Regions from separate parts of the Streptomyces sp. NPDC042336 genome, predicted to be linked through region 1. Evidence: riboswitches for the same ligand, from Rfam matches in the RefSeq annotation. Region 1 holds a riboswitch; the other holds the start of a gene.
The links. Region 1 has a riboswitch for glycine ahead of gcvT (glycine cleavage system aminomethyltransferase GcvT). Riboswitches for the same ligand answer to the same signal wherever they lie in the genome.
Positions count from the first base shown of each region.

Region 2: it holds a riboswitch for glycine, as region 1 does, so the genes downstream of both, gcvP (aminomethyl-transferring glycine dehydrogenase) here and gcvT (glycine cleavage system aminomethyltransferase GcvT) in region 1, are expected to answer to the same signal.

Region 1 covers NZ_JBVJEA010000027.1:44,569-53,626, reverse strand. The annotation lists gene ACZ6IM_RS35850 (D-Ala-D-Ala carboxypeptidase family metallohydrolase) at 1-314, shown strand, start outside; gene ACZ6IM_RS35845 (MFS transporter) at 397-1,809, opposite strand; gene ACZ6IM_RS35840 (L-serine ammonia-lyase) at 1,968-3,335, opposite strand; gene glyA (serine hydroxymethyltransferase) at 3,437-4,699, opposite strand; gene gcvH (glycine cleavage system protein GcvH) at 4,714-5,091, opposite strand; gene gcvT (glycine cleavage system aminomethyltransferase GcvT) at 5,200-6,318, opposite strand; glycine riboswitch at 6,358-6,473, opposite strand; glycine riboswitch at 6,474-6,567, opposite strand; gene ACZ6IM_RS35820 (AAA family ATPase) at 6,745-7,413, shown strand; gene ACZ6IM_RS35815 (enhanced serine sensitivity protein SseB) at 7,492-8,259, shown strand; gene ACZ6IM_RS35810 (enhanced serine sensitivity protein SseB C-terminal domain-containing protein) at 8,454-9,058, shown strand, end outside.
Region 2 covers NZ_JBVJEA010000002.1:697,185-706,242, forward strand. The annotation lists gene gcvP (aminomethyl-transferring glycine dehydrogenase) at 1-2,496, opposite strand, end outside; glycine riboswitch at 2,674-2,769, opposite strand; gene ACZ6IM_RS08645 (PRC-barrel domain-containing protein) at 2,920-3,303, shown strand; gene ACZ6IM_RS08650 (DNA polymerase IV) at 3,213-4,652, opposite strand; gene ACZ6IM_RS08655 (MerR family transcriptional regulator) at 4,726-5,412, opposite strand; gene ACZ6IM_RS08660 (bifunctional nuclease family protein) at 5,575-6,048, opposite strand; gene ftsR (transcriptional regulator FtsR) at 6,146-6,886, opposite strand; gene ACZ6IM_RS08670 (FHA domain-containing protein) at 6,931-7,782, opposite strand; gene ACZ6IM_RS08675 (DUF881 domain-containing protein) at 7,931-8,773, opposite strand; gene ACZ6IM_RS08680 (small basic family protein) at 8,779-9,058, opposite strand, start outside.

The sequences.
Region 1 (9,058 bases):
AGTCGAACGCGCTGAAGACCATGTGGAAGCTGGAGGCCATGCGGCACGCCCTCGGCGACGTGCCGATCACCATCTCCAGCGGCTTCCGCTCCCGCGCCTGCAACAGCGCGGTGGGCGGCTCGTCCACCAGCCGCCACCTCTACGGCGACGCCGCCGACCTCACCGGCTCGCCCAGCTTCTGCCGGCTCGCCCAGCAGGCCAGGACCCACGGCTTCTCGGAGATCCTCGGCCCGGGCTACCCCGGCCACAACGACCACACCCACGTGGCCTTCGACCCGTCGCCGTACTGGTCGGCCCCCACCTGCGGCATCTGAGCCACCGGTGACCGTCCGCCGGGCGTGGGGGCGCCCGGCGGACGGTCACGGCGCGGTGGCGGAACCCCGGGCGGACGGGGGCTCAGGAGGCGACCGAGGCCGCCCGGGGCCGGTCCTCCTCGGAGGCGTCGGGCTCGCCCTCGTCCAGGGAGACGTCCTTGGTCTCCTTGCCGAGCAGCAGGGCGATCAGCGTCAGCACGGCCATCGCCGAGAGGTAGACGCCGACCAGCCACGGCGATCCGTCACCGGCCTCCCACAGCGCCACCGCGATGAACGGGGCGACGGCCGCGCCGAGGATGGAGCTGACGTTGTAGGAGATGCCGGATCCGGTGTAGCGCACGCTCGTCGGGAACAGCTCCGGCAGCAGCGCGCCCATCGGGCCGAAGGTCATGCCCATCAGCGTGAAGCCGAGCACCAGCCACAGCACCACGCCGAGCGTGCCCAGGCCGATCAGCGGCACCCAGACCAGCCCGAAGACCACGATCGCGGCGGTGATCCAGACCAGGGTGGTGCGGCGCCCGTACTTGTCGGCGAGCGGGCCGGAGACCAGGGTGAACACGGCGAAGAACAGCACGCCGAAGATCATCATCAGGACGAACGTGGTGTAGCTGTAGCCGAGTCCGGGCACGTCCGCGTCCTTCGCGGCGCGGCCGTAGCTCAGCGAGAACGTGGTCATCAGATAGAAGAGCACGTACGTCGCCAGCATGATGAAGGTGCCGAGGACCAGCTGCCTCCAGTGGCCCTGGACCACGGTGGCCAGCGGGAGCTTGTGCACCTTGCCGGCCTCGCGGGTCCTGGCGAACACAGTCGACTCCACGAGCCGCGAGCGCACCCACAGGCCGATCGCGACCATCACGGCCGAGAACAGGAACGGGATGCGCCAGCCCCAGCTCGCGAAGGCCTCGGACGGCTGGGTGGGGTCGGCGCCGGCGTCGGAGGGCAGCAGCGCCCCGATGATCAGGAACAGGCCGTTGCCGATGATGAAGCCGAGCGGGGCGCCCAGCTGCGGGAAGGTCCCGTACAGCGCGCGCTTGCCGCGGGGGGCGTTCTCGGTCGCGACCAGCGCGGCCCCGCTCCACTCGCCGCCGAGCGCGAAGCCCTGTGCGAGCCGCATCAGCACGAGCAGCGCGGTGGCCACCCAGCCGGCCTGCGCGTAGGTGGGCAGGGCGCCGATGAGGAAGGTGGCGATGCCCATGGTGAGCAGCGAGACGACCAGCGTCTTCTTGCGGCCGAGCCGGTCACCGAGGTGGCCGAAGAAGACGGCGCCGATCGGCCGGGCGACCATCGCGGCGCCGAACACCGCGAACGACGACAGCAGCGCCGTGGTGGGGTCGCTGCTCGGGAAGAAGAGCTTCGGGAAGACGAGGACGGCGGCGGTCGCGTAGATGTAGAAGTCGTAGAACTCGATCGTCGTGCCCATGAGGCTGGCGATGAGGACCCGCGACCGGGGGTTGACGGGGGTCTTGGGTGCTGGGCCGGAGGCTGGTGCGGGCATGGCTCGGTCTTTCACGTGCGAAACATGGGCCCTGCAACGATCTCAGCCGTCTTGTTTTTCGGAAAGTGGATGTCACGATGTGAGACACCGATGAGGCGTCGGCGAGGCGGTGAGGCGCCGGTGGAGGCGCCCGCCTCCGCCCCGGCCGGGGCGCCCGCTCAGCACTCGATGATGTTGACCGCCAGCCCGCCCCGGGCCGTCTCCTTGTACTTCACCGACATGTCGGCGCCGGTCTCCTTCATGGTCTTGATGACCTTGTCGAGGGACACCTTGTGGGAGCCGTCGCCGCGCATCGCCATCCGGGCCGCCGTGACCGCCTTGACCGCGGCCATGCCGTTGCGCTCGATGCAGGGGATCTGGACCAGGCCGCCGACCGGGTCGCAGGTGAGGCCGAGGTTGTGCTCCATGCCGATCTCGGCGGCGTTCTCCACCTGCTCCGGGGTGCCGCCCAGCACCTCGGCGAGGGCGCCGGCCGCCATCGAGCAGGCGGAGCCGACCTCGCCCTGGCAGCCGACCTCGGCGCCGGAGATGGAGGCGTTCTCCTTGAAGAGCATGCCGATGGCGCCCGCGGCGAGCAGGAAGCGGACGACACCGTCCTCGTCGGCGCCGGGGACGAAGTTCACGTAGTAGTGCAGGACCGCCGGGATGATGCCGGCCGCGCCGTTGGTCGGGGCGGTGACGACCCGGCCGCCGGCCGCGTTCTCCTCGTTCACGGCCATCGCGTAGAGCGTGATCCACTCCATCGACAGGGCCAGCGGATCGCCCTCGGAGCGCAGCTTGCGCGCGGTGTTCGCGGCGCGGCGGCGGACCTTGAGGCCGCCCGGCAGGATGCCCTCGCGGGTCATGCCGCGCTCCACGCACGCCTGCATCACGCGCCAGATCTCCAGCAGGCCCTCGCGGATCTCGTCCTCGTCGCGCCAGGCCCGCTCGTTCTCCAGCATCAGGGCGGAGATGGACAGGCCCGTCTCCCGGGCCAGGCGCAGCAGCTCGTCGCCGGTGCGGAAGGGGTACTTGAGCACCGTGTCGTCGAGCACGATGCGGTCCGCGCCCACCGCGTCCTCGTCGACGACGAAGCCGCCGCCGACCGAGTAGTAGGTCTTGGTCAGCACCTCGGCGCCCTCGGCGTCGTACGCCCACAGCGTCATGCCGTTGGCGTGGTAGGGGAGGGCCTTGCGGCGGTGCAGGACCATGTCGTCGTCGTAGGAGAAGGCGATCTCGTGCTCGCCGAGGAGGCTGATGCGGCCGGCGGATTTGATCGTCTCGACGCGGTCGTCGGCCGTCTCCACGTCGACCGTGCGCGGTGAGTCGCCCTCCAGGCCGAGCAGCACCGCCTTGGGGGTGCCGTGGCCGTGGCCGGTGGCGCCGAGCGAGCCGTACAGCTCGGCGCGGACCGAGGCGACGGAGTCCAGCAGCTCCTCGTTGCGCAGGCGGCGGGCGAACATGCGGGCCGCGCGCATCGGGCCGACCGTGTGCGAGCTCGACGGGCCGATGCCGATCGAGAACAGGTCGAAGACCGAGATGGCCACGGGGACTCCTCAGAACGGGGGTGGTGCAGAGGGAGGGGTGCTCCGGGCGGGGCGCCGGACCGCTTGTGGCGGGTGCGGCGCCCCACTCGAAGGCGTGGTGTCTACTTGTTCAGACCCGGGTACAGCGGGTGCTTGTCGGCCAGGGCCTTCACCCGGGCCTTGAGGGCGTCGGCGTCGTAGGACGGCTTCAGCGCCTCGGCGATCACGTCCGCGACCTCGGCGAAGTCCTCGGCGGTGAAGCCGCGGGTCGCCAGGGCCGGCGTACCGATGCGCAGGCCGGAGGTCACCATCGGCGGACGCGGGTCGTTCGGGACGGCGTTGCGGTTGACCGTGATGCCGACCTCGTGGAGTCGGTCCTCGGCCTGCTGACCGTCCAGCTCGGAGTCACGCAGGTCCACCAGGACCAGGTGGACGTCCGTGCCGCCGGTCAGGACGGAGACGCCCGCCGCCTTCGCGTCGTCCCGCACCAGGCGCTCGGCAAGGATGCGGGCACCCTCCAGCGTACGGCCCTGGCGCTCCTTGAAGTCCTCGCTCGCGGCGACCTTGAAGGCGACGGCCTTGGCGGCCACCACGTGCTCCAGCGGGCCACCCTGCTGACCGGGGAAGACAGCGGAGTTGATCTTCTTGGCCAGCTCGGCCGTGGAGAGGATCACACCGCCGCGCGGGCCGCCCAGCGTCTTGTGGGTGGTGGTGGTCACCACGTGGGCGTGCGGGACCGGGTTCGGGTGCAGGCCCGCCGCGACCAGGCCGGCGAAGTGCGCCATGTCGACCATCAGGTACGCGCCGACCTCGTCCGCGACCTTGCGGAACGCGGCGAAGTCCAGCTGACGCGGGTACGCCGACCAGCCGGCCACGATCAGCTTCGGCCTGGTCTCCTTGGCGAGGCGCTCCACCTCGGCCATGTCCACCTGGCCGTCGTCGCCGACGTGGTAGGGGACGACGTTGTAGAGCTTGCCGGAGAAGTTGATCTTCATGCCGTGGGTCAGGTGCCCGCCGTGGGCGAGGTTCAGGCCCATGATCGTGTCGCCGGGCTTGAGCAGCGCGAACATCGCGGCCGCGTTGGCCTGGGCGCCCGAGTGCGGCTGCACGTTGGCGTGCTCGGCGCCGAAGAGCGCCTTGACCCGGTCGATGGCGATCTGCTCGACCACGTCGACGTGCTCGCAGCCGCCGTAGTAGCGGCGGCCGGGGTAGCCCTCGGCGTACTTGTTGGTGAGGACCGAGCCCTGGGCCTCCATGACCGCGACCGGGGCGAAGTTCTCCGAGGCGATCATCTCGAGGGTGGACTGCTGGCGGTCCAGCTCGGCGTCGACGGCGGCGGCGACGTCCGGGTCCAGCTCGTGCAGGGGTGTGTTCAGAAGCGACATGGGGTCGGGACTCCTCAGCCGGCGATGAAGGCGGTGTACTCGTCGGCGGAGAGCAGGTCGGCCGGCTCGTCCGAGATCCGCACCTTGAACAGCCAGCCGCCCTCGAAGGGGGCGCTGTTCACCAGCGACGGGTCGTTGACGACGTCCTCGTTGACCTCGGTGATCTCGCCGGAGACGGGGGAGTACAGGTCGGAGACGGACTTGGTCGACTCCAGTTCGCCGCAGGTCTCGCCCGCGGTCACCGAGTCGCCGACCTCGGGAAGCTGCACGAAGACGACGTCACCGAGCGCGTTGGCCGCGTGCTCCGTGATGCCGACCGTCGAGACGCCGTCCTCGGCGCCCGACAGCCACTCGTGCTCCTTGCTGTAGCGCAGCTGCTGGGGGTTGCTCATGGCCTGAATTCTCCTGTACGCGAGGAAGTGGCTGGTGAAGGGGGTGAAGAGGGAGTGCTGAGTGACCCAGGGGACTGCCGTGCGGGGGCGGCGCCCCGTGTCTACTGTCTACTTCTGGCGCTTGTAGAACGGCAGCGCCACGACCTCGTACGGCTCGTGGCTGCCCCGGATGTCCACACCGACACCCTCGGTGCCGACAGCCGCGTGCGCGGGGTCGACGTACGCCATGGCGATCGGCTTGCCCAGCGTCGGGGACGGGGCGCCGGAGGTCACCTCGCCGATCACCTCGCCGCCCGCGACCACCTGGTACCCGGCGCGCGGGACCCGGCGGCCCTCGGCGACCAGGCCGACCAGGACGCGGGGCGGCCGGGAGGCGGCACGCTCGGCGGCCTCGGCCAGGGCGGCACGCCCGACGAAGTCGCCCTCCTTCTCGAACTTCACCACCCGGCCGAGACCGGCGTCGAACGGCGTCAGCGCGGTCGACAGCTCGTTGCCGTACAGCGGCATGCCGGCCTCCAGGCGCAGCGTGTCCCGGCAGGACAGACCGCACGGGATCAGCCCGGCGCCCTCGCCCGCCCGGGTCAGCGCCTCCCACAGTTCGACGGCGTGCTCGGGCTTCACGAACAGCTCGAAGCCGTCCTCGCCGGTGTATCCGGTACGCGCGATCAGCGCGGGAACGCCCGCGACCGTGCCGGGCAGGCCGGCGTAGTACTTCAGGCCGTCCAGATCGGCGTCGGTGAGCGACGCGAGGATGCCGGGGGACTCGGGGCCCTGCACGGCGAGCAGCGCGTAGGCGTCGCGGTCGTCGCGCACCTCGGCGTCGAAGCCGGCCGCCCGCTCGGTCAGCGCGTCCAGCACGACCTGGGCGTTGGAGGCGTTGGCGACCACCATGTACTCGGTGTCGCCCAGGCGGTAGACGATCAGGTCGTCCAGGATGCCGCCGTCCTCGCGGCAGATCATGGTGTAGCGGGCCCGGCCCGGCTTCACGCTGCCGATGTTGCCGACCAGCGCGAAGTCGAGCAGCCCGGCCGCCTGCGGACCGGTGACGGTGATCTCGCCCATGTGCGAGAGGTCGAAGAGACCGGCGCGGGTGCGTACCGCGACGTGCTCCTCGCGCTCGGAGCCGTAGCGCAGGGGCATGTCCCAGCCGGCGAAGTCGGTCATCGTCGCGCCCAGCGCGCGATGCGTGGCGTCGAGCGCGGTACGGCGCGGTTCGGTACTGCTCATCGGTCGGTCGTCTCCCAGGACAGGACGTGGCGAGGTCGGTCCTCCCCATCTGTCATCGGAACCTGAGAGGTTCGCCACGGCCACCGCAGTACGGCGATCAGGGCTTGCACCTTGGGTGGGACCGCCGTCGGGGGCGGTCCGCTTTTCAGATGTGCCTCGCCCGCGCGGTAACGGGGCCTGAGAGATTCAAGGGAGGGACTTGCTCCTTCGGCGCCCCGGCGCGGCCGGGGACTCTCCCGCGCGGATTCAAACGGCCGGTATGCAGTTGGCGCCGCCATCATTGCACGCCCGGGCGATCCGTGGCAGACCGTGATCTGTAACCGGCTTGTGGCAGTAAGCGAACGAAAACGCGAGACCCGCGCATTACCTTCTCTTTACACTCGACGGGGAGGTGCTCGTGTACCGCCCCAGGGGAGGACGATCACGGTGAACAGGACCACGGCGTACGCCACGACCTCGGGACTCGCGCTGCCCAAGCAGCCCGCCGCCCCGGCCCCCGAGGCATGCGCCCCACTGACCGCACCCGTCGTCCGCGACCTGAGGGACCGCGACGGCCGCAGCCCGCACGCCCTGCTCTTCGGACCCCGGGACCTGGTGGTGATCACCGGCCTGCCCGGCAGCGGCAAGTCCACGCTGATGCGGCGCACCGTGCGCGGCGGCCGCGTCGACTCCCAGGACACCCGCGACCGCTGGGACCGCCGCATGCCGCGCTTCCTGCCGTACGCGCTCTACCGCCCCCTCGTCCGCCTCGCCCACTACGCGGGGCTGCGCCGCGCCCTGCGCTCCGGCGAGGGCGTCGTCGTGCACGACTGCGGCACCCAGGCCTGGGTGCGCGGCTGGCTGGCCCGCGAGGCCCGCCGCCGGGACGGCACCCTGCACCTGCTGCTCCTCGACGTCGCTCCCGACGAGGCGCTGGCCGGGCAGCGCGAGCGCGGCCGGGGCGTCTCGCGGTACGCGTTCCTGCGGCACCGCGCGGCCAACTCCCGCCTGCTGCGCGCGGTGACCGAAGGCACCCTGCCCGCGGGCTGCTCCTCCGCGGTCGTCCTCGACCGGGCTGCGGCCGACGCCCTGCGGCGGATCGCCTTCACGGGGTGACACACGGTAGGGCTCAGGGCCGAACGGGTTAGCCTTTCAGCCACGAACGGCGGTACCAGGCAGGCGGTAGGTAGGCAGATGGACTTCCCGGCACAGGCGCACCCCCACCCGCACGGCGGGTGGCCAGGCAACGAGCTGGAGGAGGTGCTGTCCGCCTCCCTCGGTATCCCGTCGGCCGGTGGCCGGATCGTGGAGGTCCTCGGCCGCAGCTTCGTCTGGGTCCCGCTGCCCAACGGCGGCGGCCCGCACAGCGGCCCCCTCGACCTGCCCTCGCTGGAGATCGACGGCCAGGCCTACGTGCCAGTGTTCAGCTCCGAGGAACAGCTGCGCCAGGTCGCGGGGGCGCACATGGCGTACACCATCGCCCCCGCCGCGGAGTTCGCCCGCGGGCTGCCCCCGCAGGTCGGCATCGTGGTGAACCCGGAGGGCGTGGTCGGCATCCCGCTGCCGCCGCCCGCCGTGGCCGAGCTGTGCCGGGCCGGCCGCACCCCCCTGGACGGGCCCGCGTCCGGCGGCCGGGTCCGCCTCTTCGAGCCGGACTGGCAGGACGACCCGGTGGACTTCCTGGCCGCGGCCTCCTCCGAGTTCGCCGCCATCGGCGTCGTCCGCAGCGCGCGCCGCTGCCTGGCCGCCGTCGAGACCGCCGACCCGGTCCTGTTCGTCGGCGTCGAACTGACCCACTGGGAGGGCGACGCCCGCGCCCTCCCCCTGGACGCCCTCGGCCGCGCCCTCGCCAAGTCCCCCCTGAAATGGCAGGTCAACCTGATCCTCCTGGAAGCAGCCCAGGACCCGGTCTGCGACTGGATGCGGGAGAAGGTCAGGCCCTTCTACAGCCAGGGCTTGTAAGCGCCGGACAGGGACAGCGCCCTGAAGGGGCGCGGGGCTGTGACATGTGCGGCTCCGCCGCGTGGGCGCGACAAGCCACGACGAAACCCGCACCCGCCGGACGGCAAGGAGCCCCCAGCTCCTGGGCACCCCCGCACCCGGCGGAGCCTTAAGCTGGGTCCGACACCGGGGGAACTCTCGAAGGGGCGATACGCGTGAGCGCCAGCGGCACCACGACCGGACAGGTCGAGCACATGCTGCGCCAGGTGACGCCCGGGCGCTACGACGCCTACGAGGCCCTGCTGCGCGCCCTCGCCACCCCCGCCTCCGGCCAGGTCTGGATGCTGCTGTGGCACGGCCAGGCCGGCTCCCCGGACGCCCAGTACGGGAACATGGAGGTCGACGGCTACGGCTACGCCCCCTGCGTGACCTCCGCCCAGGAGCTCTCGGCCAGCGGCTGGAACCGGTCGTACGAGGTGGTCGACGGCCTGGAGGCCGCCCGCGCTCTCTACCCCGACCACTACGGCCTGTGGCTCAACCCGCACGCCCCCGGCGGCGGCGTCGGCATCCCCTGGCTCGACCTGCGCCGCATCGCCTCCGGCCTGGACCGCCAGCCCGCGGGCCCCCTGCGGCTGTCCGAACCGGCCATCGAGATCCCCCAGTTCTACGCCCTGCTCGCGCAGAACGCCCACCGCACCCCGGCGGTCCGCGCGCTGCGCCGCGCCTGGGTGCAGCCGGCGCTGGGGGCGCCGTACCTCACCATCGGCCTGGACGTGTACGACACCTCCCCGCCCGCCGTCGACGCGGTGCGCGCGATGAT
Region 2 (9,058 bases), on a different contig from region 1:
GTCGACGCTCACACCGGTCGCCTTGGTCAGCGGGCGCAGGTCGATGATGCACTCGTGCGCGACCAGCCCGCCCGGACCCGTGTACAGCACCGGGAAGTGCGGCTCCAGGCGCTTGGCGATGTAGTTCGCGGACAGCACGGCCACCTGCGTGGCCCGCTTGAGGCCCTCGCCGCCCATCAGCCGGACGTACGACCAGGAGATCGGCAGGATCCCGGCCGAGCCCCACGGGGCCGCCGAGATCGGGCCGACGCCGGTCTGCGGACCGGCCGCCGGCTGCAGCGGGTGGTTGGGCAGGTACGGCGCCAGGTGCGACCGTACGGCCACCGGGCCGACGCCGGGACCGCCGCCGCCGTGCGGGATGCAGAAGGTCTTGTGCAGGTTCAGGTGGGAGACGTCGCCGCCGAAGTGCCCGGGCTTGGCGAGGCCGACCAGGGCGTTCAGGTTGGCGCCGTCGACGTAGACCTGGCCGCCCGCGTCGTGCACCCGCGCGCAGATGTCCGCCACGTGCTCCTCGAACACGCCGTGCGTGGACGGGTAGGTGATCATCAGCACGGCCAGCTCGTCGCGGTGCTTCTCGATCTTGGCGCGCAGGTCCTCGACGTCGATCTCGCCGTCCTCGGCCGTCTTGACGACGACGACCTTCATGCCGGCCATCACGGCGCTGGCGGCGTTGGTGCCGTGCGCGGAGGACGGGATGAGGCAGACGGTGCGCTGGTCGTCGCCGTTGGCACGGTGGTAGCCGCGCACGGCGAGCAGTCCGGCGAACTCGCCCTGCGACCCCGCGTTCGGCTGGAGCGAGACCTTGTCGTACCCGGTGACCTCGGCGAGCCGCTCCTCCAACTCGCGGATGAGGGTCAGGTAGCCCTGCGCCTGATCGGCGGGCGCGAAGGGGTGCAGCGCGCCGAACTCGGGCCAGGTGACCGGCTCCATCTCGGTGGTCGCGTTGAGCTTCATGGTGCAGGAGCCCAGCGGGATCATGCCGCGGTCCAGCGCGTAGTCCCGGTCGGCGAGGCGGCGCAGGTAACGCAGCATCGCGGTCTCGGAGCGGTGCTGGTGGAAGACGGGGTGGGTCAGGAAGTCGTCGGTGCGCAGCAGTGCCTCGGGCAGCGACTCCCCGGTCGCCGCGTCCAGCGCCTCGACGTCGCCCTCGACGCCGAAGGCGTTCCACACCCCGCCGACCTGGGCGCGCGTGGTGGTCTCGTCACAGGCGAACGACACGTGGTCGGCGTCGACGAGCCGGAGGTTGATGCCGTTCTCGCGGGCGGCGTGGACGATCGCGTCGGCCCGGCCGGGCACCCGCGCGGTGACGGTGTCGAAGTAGGAGCCGTGGACGATCTCGACGCCGCCCTCGGCGAGACCGGCCGCGGTGACCGTGGCGTACCGGTGGGTGCGCCGGGCGATGGCCCGCAGGCCCTCGGGGCCGTGGTAGACGGCGTACATGCCGGCCATGACGGCGAGCAGCACCTGCGCGGTGCAGATGTTGCTGGTGGCCTTCTCCCGGCGGATGTGCTGCTCACGGGTCTGCAGGGCCAGGCGGTAGGCCTTGTTGCCGTCGGCGTCCACGGAGACGCCGACCAGGCGGCCGGGGAGGCTGCGGGCGAACTTCTCGTGCACGGCCATGTAGCCGGCGTGCGGCCCGCCGAAGCCCATCGGCACGCCGAAGCGCTGGGTGGTGCCGACGGCGATGTCCGCGCCCAGCTCGCCGGGCGAGGTGAGCAGCGTGAGGGCGAGCAGGTCGGCGGCGACGGTGACGAGCGCGCCGAGCTCGTGCGCCCGGTCGATCACCGGCTTGATGTCGCGGACGGCTCCGGAGGCGCCCGGGTACTGGATCAGGACGCCGTTGATCTCCCGCTCGGCGATCTCGGCCGGGATGCCCTCGCTCAGGTCGGCGACGACGACCTCGACGCCGGTCGGCTCGGCACGGGTCCGTATCACGGCGACGGTCTGCGGCAGCGCGTCCGCGTCGACCAGGAACAGACCCTTCTTGTTCTTGCCCATGCGCCGCGACAGGGCCATCGCCTCGGCGGCGGCGGTGCCCTCGTCGAGCAGCGAAGCTCCGGAGGTGGGCAGGCCGGTCAGCTCGGCGACCATGGTCTGGAAGTTCAGCAGGGCTTCGAGACGGCCCTGGGAGATCTCCGGCTGGTACGGCGTGTACGCCGTGTACCAGGACGGGTTCTCCATGACGTTGCGCAGGATGACCGGCGGGGTGAAGGTGCCGTAGTAGCCGAGGCCGATCATGGAGTCGAGGACCTGGTTGCGGTCGGCCAGGGAGCGCAGCTCGGCCAGCACCTCGGCCTCGGAGCGCGCGCCCGGCAGGTCGAGCGCGTCGGCGTTCTTGATCACATCCGGCACCGCGGCGGCCGTCAGTTCGTCGAGCGAACCGTAACCGACCTGCGCGAGCATCTTGGCCCTGGCCTCGTGGTCGGGGCCGATGTGGCGCTGCTCGAACGGCATGGCCTGTTCGAGTTCGGAGAGCGGAGTGCGGTGGGCGGTCATTGCGGAGGCCTCCTGGTCTGACGACCTTCGAGGGGCACCACGGCGCGGGTACCCGGACGGCCTCCCCCTCTGTCATCTCAACCTGAGAGCTTCACCGGGCGAGCCCTGGGGCTCTCCCGGCTTTCACCGTCGGTGAGAGCGGACGCCGTCGACACCCGCCCTGCTTTCCAGAGTGACCTCGTCCGTGCGGTACGTGAGCCTGAGAGATTCCGGGGAGGATTTGCTCCTTCGGCGCCTCCGATGGTGTCCGGAGGACTCTCCCGCGCGGGGTCAGCAGCCGTTTGCCAGCGTACCAGCGAGGCCGCCGCACGGAGTTCGAGTGGCCGACCGGCCACTTCTGCTCTTTTGTAGTACTTACGGATGATTAGGCGGCTGGTGTGCGACCCCAGTGCGGCCCAGTGGTGCGATCAAGTGGAGGGCCCCGTGCGTACTGACATCGATCCGCGGAACCTGATCGGCCGCAAGGCGTTCGACCGCGACGGCACCAGGATCGGCACCGTGGACGAGGTCTACCTCGACGATGCCACCGGCGTCCCGGAGTGGGCGGCGATACGGACCGGTCTCTTCAGCAGGGACGCCTTCGTCCCCCTGGAGCCCAGCGAGCTGGTCGACGGCACCCTGCGCGTGCCCTTCGACCGGGCGCTGATCAAGGAGGCACCCGACTTCGGCGTCGGCCGCCACCTCTCGCCGGAACAGGAACTGCAGCTCTACCACCACTACGGCTTGGACGTGGCGGCCGCTCCCCCGCCTCCCGACCACGACTTCGGCAAGCTGGCCGGCAAGGGCAAGGGCGGCGACGAGGGCTGACCCGCCTCGCCCTCCGCCGCGGCGACCAGCGGCAGCGGGTCCGCGGGGGTCAGCTCCGGGTCGTCCACCGGAAAGGTCCGCACCCGCCCGACCCCCGAGTACGGCGTCTCGAACCGCACGGTGACCCGCCCGAGGCCGCTGCCCTGCACCCAGCCGTGCCCCAGCTCCGTGTGCCGCACGTCGTGCCCCGCCGGCCACCGGCGCTCGGCGGGCGGGGGGCTGTGCTCCTCGGCGGGCTCGGTCTCGGGCTCCTCGGCCAGTTCCGCGGCCCGGTCCCCCGCCGCCTGGGCGAACAGGTCCTCCTGGGTGTAGTCGGCCAGCCCGCTGACACCCACCCCGAGCAGACGCACGCCGCCCGTGGTGTCCACCGAGTCCAGCAGTCTGGCGGCCGCCTCGCGCACCACCGCGGGGTCGTCGGTGGGCCCGCGCAGGGTCTCGGAGCGGGTCAGGGTGGAGAAGTCGTATCTGCGCACCTTGAGCACGATGGTCCGCCCGGACAGGCCGGAGGCGCGCAGTCGCCGCACGCAGCGGTCCGCGAGCCGTCCCACCTCGACGCCGACCCGCACCCGGTCGTGGATGTCCACGTCGTAGGTGTCCTCGACCGACACGGACTTGGTCTCCCGCTCGGCCACCACGGGCCGCTCGTCCCGCGCCAGCGCCATGGCGTACAGGGCGTGGCCGTGCGCCTTGCCCAGCAACCGCACCAGCTCGTCCTCGCCCGCCTCGGCGATCTCGCCGACCGTGGTGATCCCGGCCCGTCGCAGATGGTCCCCCGTGGCCGGTCCCACGCCGGGCAGCGTGCGCACCGTCATCGGCCCCAGCATGGCCCGCTCCGTCCCCGGCGGGATGAGCACCAGTCCGTCGGGCTTGGCCTGCTCGGAGGCGATCTTGGCGAGCATCTTGGAGGCGGCGAGCCCCACCGACCCGGTGAGGCCGGTGACGGTGCGGATGGCCGTGCGCAGCCTCACCCCGGCCAGTCGCGCCGACTCCGCGTCCCGGGCCGCCCCGCCGGCCTCCAGGTCCACGAATGCCTCGTCCAGGCTCAGCGGCTCCACCAGCGGCGACAGCTCCCGCAGCAGCCGCATCACCTGCTCGCTGATCGACCGGTACAGCTCGAAGCGCGGAACGAGGTAGGCGGCATGCGGCGCGAGCCGTCGGGCCTGGCCCATGGGCATCGCGGAGTGCACCCCGAACACCCGCGCCTCGTACGAGCAGGTGGCGACCACGCCGCGCGGTCCGAGGCCGCCCACCACCACGGCCTTCCCGCGCAGGCTCGGCTTGGATGCCTGCTCCACCGAGGCGAAGAAGGCATCCATGTCGAGATGCAGGATCGTGGGCGCGGTTCTCACATCTCCGATGCTGCCCTACGCCACTGACAATCCCGCCCTCGCCGGCAGGACGGAACCCGCGGCGCGGCGGGGATCAGACCGCCCGGTTGTTCCGCCGCCGGGCCAGCTCGTCGGCCGGATTGTGCCCGACCAGGGTCTCCCCCGTGTCGATCCGCTCCCCGTGCAGCTGGGACAGCGCGCTCTCCACGTCCCGCCACACCACGCCGACGGCGATCCCGAAGACGCCCTGGCCGCCCTGGAGCAGGGCGTGCACCTCGTCGGGCGAGGTGCACTCGTAGACGGTGGCGCCGTCGCTCATCAGCGTCATCCGCTCGAGGTCGCGGAAGCCGCGCTCCCTGAGGTGCTGGACGGTGGTGCGGATGTTCTGCAGGGACACTCCGGTGTCCAGGAAGCGCTTGACGATCTTCAGCACGACCACGTCGCGGAAGCTGTACAGGCGCTGCGTTCCGGATCCGTGCGCGGGCCGCACGCTGGGCTCGACGAGGCCCGTACGGGCCCAGTAGTCGAGTTGCCGGTAGGTGATGCCGGCGGCCGCGCAGGCCGTAGGGCCGCGATAGCCGATCTGCTCGGACGCCATGGACGTCGCCCCTCCGCTGGTCGGCACCGCTGCCGGTCGCTGCGGACCGGGATCGGCCGCGCCACCGTGCTGGGCGTGCCCCGCGCTCGCGCGCAGCCGGGAGCCCGGGGGCGGGTACGGACCGCCTGCCCCGAGGCTGTGCCCGGGGCCACCCCCAACCGTACCGTCGCCGCTGATTCTCACGCCGACCTCCGTCCTTGACCTGCCTCCTCGAAGGTAGGCAGTCACCAAGGGTGCGTCAACGATCGCCACACTCGGCACGCCGAGTGATAATCACCCTACGAGTGGTTTCCCGTGCCCTGTCCCGGGAAAGGCTAGCCGGATGTGCGCGGACGGGGCCGCGTCTCACTGGTTGCTGGACCCGAAGTCCTCGGGCGAGATCTGGTCGAGGAACTCGCGGAACTTCTCCACCTCGTCCTCCTGCTCGTCCGGAATGGCGATGCCGGCGTCGTCGAGGACCGTGTCACTGCCGTAGATCGGCGTACCGGTGCGCAGGGCCAGCGCTATGGCGTCGGACGGCCTGGCACTGACCTCGACCCCGCTCGCGAAGACCAGCTCGGCGTAGAAGACCCCGTCCCGCAGGTCGGTGATGCGCACTTCCGTGAGCTCCTGGCCGACGGCTTCCAGCACGTCCTTGAACAGGTCGTGGGTCAGCGGCCGCGCAGGAGCCATGCCCTGCTGGGCGAAGGCGATCGCCGTCGCCTCCCCCGGCCCGATCCAGATGGGAAGGTAACGGTCGCCGCCCACCTCGCGCAGCAGCACGATCGGCTGGTTGGAGGGCATCTCGACCCGGACACCTACGACATCGAGCTCGTTCACACAGCAACCCTAGGCCGTGCCCGGGACGTTTGGGTAGTCGGGCCGGGATCGGGTGGGCGATCCGGGTCTGCCCGGGCGAGGATCCGGCCCGTGACCCTCAGGGCAGCCGCACGCCCAGGGCGGTCTGCACCAACGCGGCGTGCAGCTTCACCGCCAGCCCCGCCAGCTCCTTGGTGCGGGCTTCCGCGTGTGCCCTGGTCTGCGGGTTGCGGTGCCGCTTCAGCGGGGCCACCACCTGGTCCACCAGCCCGGCCTCCCGGTCGGCTGCGGCCTTCATCACCCGCAGGTGCCGCGGCTCGATCCCGAACCGCCCCAGCTGCACCACCAAGGACGCCACCGTGACCGCCTCGGCGTCGTACGCCCCGTCGGGCAGCGGGGCGAGGAGTCCGTACGACTCCCACTCCTTCAGCTCCTGGTCACCGATCCCAGCCGCGGCGAGCAGCTCGTCCCGCCCGATCCGGGCCACCGTCGGGCTCTCGGCAGGCTCCGCCACGGCCGCGTCCCCGTCCCGCTGGCGGCCGACCCTCGGCAGGGCCACGGCCTCGCCGCGCTCCACGGCGTCCAGGTGCTCGCGGATCACCTTGAGCGGCAGGTAGTGGTCCCGCTGCATGCGCAGCACCCGGCCGAGGCGCTCGACGTCGTGCGCGCTGAACTTGCGGTACCCGGCCGGGGTCCGCCGTGGCTCGACGAGGCCCTCCGACTCCAGGAAACGGATCTTGGAGATGGTGATGTCGGGGAACTCGTCACGCAGCGCGCTCAGCACTGCGCCGATGCTCATCAGCCCACTGTCCGTGGCGGCGGCGCCTTGCCCGGCACCGCCGCTCGGTGTTTGAAACATGGACCTTCCCTGGAGGTTCCCCGGGCGGGCGGCCCGGGGGCGGGTCAGTAACCCCGCTGGCTCGCGTAGAACACCAGCCGGTACTTGCCGATCTGCACCTCGTCACCGTTCGACAGGGCGACCTGGTCGATGCGCTCCCGGTTGACGTACGTGCCGTTCAGGCTGCCGACGTCGGCGACCGTGAACGAACCGTCCGGGCTGCGGCGGAACTCCACGTGCCGGCGCGAGACCGTCACGTCGTCCAGGAAGATGTCGCTCTGCGGGTGACGGCCGGCGGTGGTCAGCTCGCCGTCCAGCAGGAAGCGGCTGCCCGAGTTCGGACCACGGCGCACGACGAGGAGCGCGGAGCCCAGCGGCAGCGCGTCCACGGCCGCCTGCGCCTCGGGAGAGAGCGCCGGCATCGCCGTCTGGCCGGTGACCTCGGCGTCGTAGGCCTCCAGACCGGAGATGGAGATCGTGGAGGTCGTCTCGGACGCGCGCTCCGGGACCGCGCCGGGCCGCAGCGGAGCGCCGCAGTTGGAGCAGAAGCGGCTGTTCTCCGCGTTGCGGTTGCCGCACCTCGTACACACCAGGGCCGACATGGACGGATCCTCCTGCCGCGGCTGCCCCGCCGGGGCGTTCGACGCGTACGGGTCGGGGTTGAACCCTCCAGCCGTACCCGGGGCCGAGGGCTGGCCGAAACCTATGCCGCCGGACTGAGCAGGGTCAACAGACGGCGCGCCCGGACCACCCACCTGGTCCCGGTACATCGGGCGTCGGCCCTCCGCGTCGGGCTGTGCGCGATGGCGGGCGGTCGCGTTGTCGCCGCCGCCCTCTCGCGCGCTCTTGCCGAACAACTTCGCAAACAACTTCACGGGCGATTCCCCTTGACCGAAACAGACCCGCCCGTGGGGCAGGACGAACCCTTACTGAACGCACTGGCCGACCCGGACACCTTCACAACGTCCGTCTCTGTCAGACAGTTTCCACCACGCACCACCCAATCGGTGCGCCGACCCCCCGCAACCTCATGCCCTCGCCGGACGCCGCCCATGCACCGTCGGTTCACTGGGAGGACGACCGAGCGTAGTCAGGCCGCTCCGCCGCTCGCAAGGCGTCCACGACGATCTTGCTCGAGCGCTCAACAGTAACGGTGGCCTGTTCCTTCTCCAGAGTCTGCACCACTCCTCCAGGAATGTTGAGAGCCGGTTCGAGGTCCTGCGGCTTGCCGATGACCTGGAAACGATAGGGCGTGTTGATCTTGTTCCCGTCGACGCTGACGGACTTGTCGGCGTCGACGAGGTACGTGCCGGCGACGACCCGTACGCCGTTCACCTCGATCGCCTCCGCGCCCGCCGCGCGCAGCTCCTGGATCGCGTCGAGCAGCATGTCCGCCTCGACCGCTCCCTTCGTGTCCTCGATGGTCACCGTGATGCCGGGCCCCTGCGCGGCCACGGTGCCCGCGAGGATGCCCAGTTGCCGCTCCTTCTCGAGCGTCTGCTTGCGGGCCTCCTCCGCCTGGTCGGAGCTGTTCTCCAGCTCGTCGCGCTGTTTCTCGAGACCCTGTTTCTCGTCTTCAAGACGCTGAGTACGGTCGTCCAGTTCATCGAGGATGCGCACCAGATCCTCCTGGCGGGCGCCACGCAGCGCGCCGTCGCTGTCACTGTTGGACGCCACCTGGACCGCGAGGCCGAAGCCGAGCCCGAACAGGAGCAGGGCGACGATGAGTTGCGCCCGCGTCAGGCGCGGCGGCCACAGCCCCTTCAGGAGCCGCTGCCTGCCGGTCAGTCCATTCCGCTCCGGACGCGCACCGTCCGGGCCCTCCCCGGCCGCGGACGGCGACGGCGGCACTTCGTCGGGCAGCTCCTTGCGCAGCCTGTTCGCGGGCTGTTCCTCGTGATCGCTCATCGGCCTCACGCCCGGAAGACGTGGCGTCGGATCGCCGCGGCGTTGGAGAAGATGCGAATGCCGAGGACCACCACGACACCGGTGGACAGCTGGGCGCCGACGCCCAACTTGTCGCCCAGGAAGACGATCAGAGCGGCCACCACCACGTTCGACAGGAACGAGACCACGAAGACCTTGTCGTCGAAGATGCCGTCGAGCATGGCCCGCAGACCGCCGAAGACGGCGTCCAGCGCCGCCACCACGGCGATCGGCAGATACGGCTCCACGGCCGCCGGCACCTCGGGC